Regions from separate parts of the Klebsiella planticola genome, predicted to be linked through region 2. Evidence: riboswitches for the same ligand, from Rfam matches in the RefSeq annotation. Region 2 holds a riboswitch; the other holds the start of a gene.
The links. Region 2 has a riboswitch for cobalamin ahead of btuB (TonB-dependent vitamin B12 receptor BtuB). Riboswitches for the same ligand answer to the same signal wherever they lie in the genome.
Positions count from the first base shown of each region.

Region 1: linked by a shared signal. The riboswitch ahead of cbiB (adenosylcobinamide-phosphate synthase CbiB) and the one ahead of btuB (TonB-dependent vitamin B12 receptor BtuB) in region 2 are both predicted to bind cobalamin.

Region 1 is NZ_CP026047.1:702,073-705,484, reverse strand. Features, by position in the region: gene amiC (N-acetylmuramoyl-L-alanine amidase AmiC) at 1-831, shown strand, start outside; gene cobD (threonine-phosphate decarboxylase CobD) at 846-1,931, shown strand; cobalamin riboswitch at 2,013-2,174, shown strand; gene cbiB (adenosylcobinamide-phosphate synthase CbiB) at 2,332-3,291, shown strand; gene MC50_RS03295 (cobyric acid synthase) at 3,387-3,412, shown strand, end outside.
Region 2 is NZ_CP026047.1:1,882,111-1,885,522, forward strand. Features, by position in the region: gene trmA (tRNA (uridine(54)-C5)-methyltransferase TrmA) at 1-771, opposite strand, end outside; cobalamin riboswitch at 887-1,066, shown strand; gene btuB (TonB-dependent vitamin B12 receptor BtuB) at 1,134-3,002, shown strand; gene murI (glutamate racemase) at 2,947-3,412, shown strand, end outside.

The sequences.
Region 1 (3,412 bases), 1.2 Mb from region 2:
CTCTATCCTTCGACCGCCACCGATGTTCAGGATCCGCTGCTGGCGTTACTGGAAGATTACAACAAGGGCGATCTCGAACGTCAGGTCCCTCCTGCAGAAAGCGGGCCGAAGCCGGGTAAAGCCGGGCGCGACCGACCTATTGTGATCATGCTCGATCCGGGCCACGGCGGTGAAGACTCCGGCGCGATCGGCAAATACCATACCCGTGAGAAAGATGTGGTGCTGCAGATTGCCCGGCGGCTACGGGCGCTCATCGAAAAAGAGGGCAACATGCGGGCCTACATGACCCGCAATGAAGATGTCTTCATTCCGCTGAAGGTTCGCGTGGCCAAAGCGCAAAAGCAGCGCGCCGATCTGTTCGTGTCGATTCACGCCGATGCCTTCACCAGCCGACAGCCGCGAGGCTCATCGGTATTTGCCCTGTCGACCAAAGGCGCCACCAGTACCGCCGCAAAATTCCTCGCGCAGACCCAGAACGCCTCTGACCTGATCGGGGGCGTCAGCAAGAGCGGCGATCGCTATGTCGACCATACGATGTTCGATATGGTGCAGTCGCTGACCATCGCCGACAGCCTGAAGTTTGGTAAAGCGGTGCTGCAAAAAATGGGCAGAATCAATAATCTGCATAAAAATCAGGTGGAGCAGGCGGGCTTTGCGGTGCTGAAGGCGCCGGATATTCCGTCGATCCTGGTGGAGACGGCGTTTATCAGTAACGTAGAAGAAGAGCGTAAGCTGAAAACGGCGACCTTCCAGCAGCAGGTGGCTGAGTCGATTCTGGCGGGGATTAAAGCCTACTTCGCCGATGGCGCCACGCTGGCAAGGCGCGGATAATACGGGAGCGGGAGATGGCGCTACTGAAGAGCGCGCACGGCGGTAATACCCGGGAAGCCGCTGCGCTGCTGGGCATTGAGGCGCACCAGCTTCGGGATTTCAGCGCCAATATTAATCCTCTTGGCATGCCGGAAAGCGTCAGACGCGCGCTTATCGATAATCTGGCCCTGGCGGAGCGCTACCCTGACGTTGAATACCCGCAGTTGCACCTTGCGCTGGCGGAACACCACCGTATTTCCGCATCGTGGATCCTGGCAGGCAATGGCGAAACCGAATCCATTTTTACGCTCGTTCACGGGCTAAAGCCGCGCACGGCGATGGTGGTGAAACCCGGTTTTGCAGAATATCGCCGCGCGCTGCAGACGGTCGATTGCACTATCCTCGAGTTCGCGCTGCGTGAAGAGGATGGCTGGCAGTTGACCGACGCGATTCTCGAGGCGCTGACGCCAGAGCTGGACTGTTTGTTCCTCTGTACGCCCAATAATCCGACCGGCCTGCTGCCGGAGCGCCCGCTGCTTGAGGCGATTGCCGCCCGCTGCCGGGACGCCGGTATCGCGCTGATTCTTGATGAAGCGTTTATCGATTTCATTCCTGACCAGCCGGGATTTATCCCCTTTCTGCAAAACAGTCCGCATATCTGGGTGCTCCGCTCGCTGACCAAATTTTACGCCATTCCCGGCCTGCGTCTGGGCTACCTGGTTAACAGCGATGAACGAGCGGTGGCCCGACTGCGCGAGAAACAAATGCCGTGGTCGATCAACGCGTTTGCCGCTCTGGCGGGGGAAATAGCGCTCAAGGATCGCGCCTATCAGCAGGCCACCTGGCGATGGCTGGCGCAGGAGGGTAGCCGGTTCTATCAGGCCCTCCGTCAGCTTCCCGGCCTGAGCGTCTATCCGGGGCGGGCGAACTATCTCTTTTTACGTTGCCATCTCCCGGAGCTCGATCTGCAGCAGGCGTTGCTGCAGCAGCATATCTTGATTCGCAGCTGCGCTAACTATCCGGGACTGGGAAACGGTTATTACCGCGTAGCGATTCGCAGCCCTGAGGAGAATCAACTGCTGCTTACGGCGCTCTGCGCTATCCTTGCCGCTCCCCTCTGACTGCAAGCGACCGGCTTCTCCGTATGGCATAATAGGCCGCCTGTTGCTTCAGATACCCGGTCTGACGAGCGTCCGGATGCAGCCGCAGGATAACCAACAGGTGCAAGGGAAGGGGGTGAAACGCCTCCGCAGCCCCCGCTGCTGTGATGCTGACGACCCCGTAAATACCACCGGCCGCGAATCCGGGAAGGGCGGGCGAGGATGACGCTAAGCCAGAAAACCTGCCTGTCGGTCATTACCAACAACTTCGGTGGGAAGTGGGTTGCTCAGATGCGTGCCGTCGCAAGACGGCGTCAGGCGCACCTTTACACCCCGACCACCCTGAACAGGAACAGGGTATGGCGGTACGACTCCATTCATCCATTGCCGCCCGCTGGCGGGCGGCAACGAGGCCCGGGCAATGACGTTACTTGCCTGGTGCGTGGCCTGGATTCTCGATTTTTTCATCGGCGACCCGCCGCGCTGGCCGCATCCGGTACGCTGGATCGGCAATCTCATCACCTTGACTCAACGTATCGTACGCCGGTATTGCCATAGCGACCGTGCGCTGCGCGTTGGCGGCGCGCTGATGTGGCTGACGGTGGTTGGCCTGACCTGGCTCCTCTCCTGGAGCCTACTGAAACTGGCGGCAAGCCTCCATCCCTGGCTGGGCTGGGGAGTTGAAGTGTGGATGATCTTTACGCTCCTGGCCGGGCGCTGCCTTGCGGATTCCGCCCGGGAAGTCGAACGTCCGCTGCGCGCGGGCGATGTGGCGCTCAGCCGGGAAAAGCTCTCCTGGATTGTCGGGCGCGAAACCGCGCAGCTCCAACCTGAACAGATCAATCGCGCGGTGGTGGAGACGGTTGCAGAAAACACCGTCGATGGCATTATTGCGCCGCTGTTCTTCCTGCTGCTGGGCGGCGCGCCGCTGGCGATGGCCTATAAAGCGGTCAACACCCTCGACTCCATGGTGGGGTATAAACATGAAAAATACCGCTCCATTGGTATGGTCAGCGCCCGCCTTGATGATGTGGCGAACTGTATTCCCGCGCGTCTGAGCTGGCTGCTGTTCAGCCTCGCGGCGTGGTTATGTCGCTACGACGCCGCGGGCGCCCTGCGTATCGGCTGGCGCGATCGCTATCAGCACAGCAGCCCCAATTGCGCGTGGTCGGAAGCCAGCGTCGCCGGCGCGTTAGGCATCCGGCTCGGCGGCCCGAATGACTATTTTGGCCAGCGGGTGGACAAACCCTGGATTGGCGACGCCGTACGCGATATTTCGCCCGAGGATATTCCCCGTGCCCTGCGCCTGATGTGGGTCGCCTCGACGCTGGCGCTGGTGATGTTTATGGCCGCACGGTATCTATGGACAGGGATGGCCTGAGGAGAAATCCGCATCACCTTCTGGCAGCGGGGCAGTGGCAACATAACAGAGCAGGATGGGAAAATAATGCGAGAAAACGCGAACGAGGAGGCCTCATGACGCAGGCAATTATGTTGCAGGG
Region 2 (3,412 bases):
AATATGGTTAGCCGCAATGTTGTACTGCGCCGCCGCGACCGACGGTTTGGCGATTTCCGTTGCCAGTACGCGATCGAAGTTGCGCGCCAGGGCCAGCGAGAAGTTACCATTGCCGCAGTACAGCTCCAGTAAATCTCCCGTCGCCTCTTTGGTGGCGTCCAGCGCCCACTCCAGCATCTGGATATTCATGGCGGCATTCGGCTGAGTGAAGCTGTTTTCTACCTGGCGATAGATCATTTCGCGGCCGGCAACCGGCAGACGCTCATCGATGTAATCTTGATCGAGCTCGATTTTGGTTTTGGTGGCCCGGCCAATCAGATGCACGTTGAGGTTTTTCGCGCGCAGCGCATCGCGCAGAATCTCGGCCTGCTGACGCCACTCATCGTCGAGTTTTTTGTGGTACAGCAGCGATACCACGGCCTGGTTGCTCATGGTCGTCAGATAATCGACCTGGAATAGTTTGTGGCGCAGAACCGGGTTATCGCGCACGCCGTCAAGAATCTCGACCATCAGTTGATTGATGAGCTCACTTGCCGCCGGGAAGCTATCGACGCGAATCCGGGATTTCGTCTGCTGATCGAACATGATGTGGTACAGGTCGTCACCGTCATGCCACAGGCGGAATTCAGCACGCATACGATAATGACTCACCGGCGAACGAAACACCTCCGGAACCGGCGCGGCAAAAGGCACCATCATTTTTTGCAGACGGACGACTTTTTCTGCCAGCTGCGCTTCATATTGTTCGGTCGGAAGGTGTTCTGGGGTCATGATGCATCCTGAATAAAATAAGTACGCGGGGATTGTAGGGAAAGCGCAGGGGATGTCCAGCCCGGATAAGGGATCAAATATAATTATAGAAGTCTGGACATCTATATGTTTCTAATTATAGCATTGTGTAACCGGTCCTGTGAGTTAAAAGGGAACCCAGTGTAAATCTGGGGCTGACGCGCAGCGGTAAGGAAGGTGGGATGAACGCATTATGCAGACACTGCCGATATCAGGTGGGAAGTCCTCATCCATAACACGCCCCAAGCCCGAAGACCTGCCGGAATACGTCGCATTTGGTTTCTATCATCGCGTGCTACTGATGAAACCAGCGGCATCCTTTATATGTTACGGATGCTTTTACAATGATTAAAAAAGCTTCGCTGATGACGGCTCTCTCCGTCACGGCATTTTCTGGCTGGGCGCAAGACAGCAATTCAGATACGTTAGTGGTGACAGCAAATCGTTTTCAACAGCCGGTCAATACGGTTCTTGCACCGACCGATGTGGTCACCCGCGAAGATATCGATCGCTGGCAGGCGAAGGATTTGAATGACGTTATGCGTCGACTGCCGGGGGTGGATATTGCCCAGAACGGGGGAATGGGACAGAGCTCTTCTTTATTTGTCCGCGGTACCGAGGCCAAGCAGGTTCTGGTGCTGATCGATGGCGTTCCCATGCCGCGCCCCGGTATTACAAACAATCCTGACCTCAATCAAATACCGCTTTCTCTGGTACAACGCGTGGAATACATCCGCGGCCCGCGTTCGGCTATTTATGGTTCCGGCGCGATGGGCGGCGTAATTAACGTCATCACCCACTCTGATAAAGAAGAATCTAAGATTACCGCAGGCGTCGGTTCTGAAGGCTATCAGCAATACGACGGCACGCTTCGCCATCGCTTCGGTGATACGGTGGCGACGGTCGCCGGTTCCTATGAGGGCAATAAGGGCTTTAACGTTCAGCCTGACTCGAGCTGGTCTCACGATCAGGATCGCGATGGTTTCCGCAGCAAAGCGTTCTGGGGCGGTCTTGAACATAAATTTAACGATAACCTGAACGGTTTCTTCCGCGGGCGTAGCTATACCAATAATAGCGATTACGATCTGGGCAGCCCGCCATACAGCCCTGCCTACAGTGCAGATGAAGAGCAGCTCTATAACCAGAGCTGGGACGCGGGCCTGACATTCAGCTCCGGGATCTACTCTTCACAACTGATTGCCAGCTATCAGAAGGTCAAAGACTACAACTACAGCAGCATATACGGTCGTTACAATGATGGTACGACGCTCGATCGGATGACTCAGCGTAACCTGCAGTGGGGAAATAACGTTATTGTTGGCCACGGTTCGGTGAGCGCCGGCGTCGACTGGCAACAGCAGCGCCTGACCTCGTCGGATACGGTCATATCGGATACCTACAAGCGTGATAACACCGGCCTGTATTTGACCGGTCAGCAGCAGTTTGGCGATGTTACGCTGGAAGCGTCCGGTCGCGAAGACCATGACGAGCAGTTTGGCTGGCACGGGACCTGGCAGACCACCGCCGGTTGGGAATTCGTGGAAAACTATCGCGTGACCCTCGGCTATGGTACCGGCTTCCTCGCGCCTTCGCTGGGACAGCAGTTTGGTTCGACCCGTTTTGGTATCAGTTCAAACCCGAACCTGAAGCCTGAAGAGTCCCAACAATGGGAAGCCGGGCTTGACGGTCTCACCGGGCCGCTGGACTGGCGCCTGTCTGCGTATCATTACAAGATCACCAATCTGATTACCTATTACTCGGATCCTGTCACCTATGAAGGTGAGTATGACAATATCAATGCCGCAACCATTAAAGGCGTTGAGTGGACCGGTAATATCGACACCGGCATTTTCAGCCACCGCGTCACGTTGCAGTACGTCGACCCGCGTAATGATGACAATGGTGAAGTCCTGGCCAGACGTTCTAAGCGACAGGCGAAGTACCAGCTGGACTGGACAATGTTCAACGTCGATATGGATGTATCGTGGCAGTATTACGGTAAGCGCTACGATAACAACACGTCTCAGTACAATAATACGCAGCGCATTTTGCCAAGCTACAGCACTGTTGATGTTTCTGCCGCGTATCCGATCACCGATCACCTGACAGTTCGTGGTAAAATAGCTAACCTGTTCGATAAAGATTACGAGACAGCTTATGGCTACCAAACTGCAGGACGAGAATACTACTTGTCTGGCAGCTACACCTTCTGATCCACGTCCCACCGTGCTGGTGTTTGACTCCGGCGTCGGTGGGTTGTCGGTTTATCATGAGATTCGGCAGCTTCTGCCGAATCTGCATTATATCTACGCTTTCGATAACGTCGCTTTTCCTTACGGGGAGAAGAGTGAAGAATTTATCGTTGAACGCGTGCTCGAAATTGTCACTGCCGTTCAACAACGTTATCCGCTGGCGCTGGCCGTCATTGCCTGCAACACCGCCAGCACAGTCTCTCTTCCCGCCCTTCGTGAAAAATTCGCTTTTCCTGTCGTGGGAGTCGTCCCGGCGATTAAACCCGCGGCGCGTTTAACGGCGAACGGTATTGTTGGTCTGCTGGCGACGCGTGGAACGGTCAAGCGTCCTTACACCCGCGAGCTGATAAGCCGTTTCGCGAATGAATGTA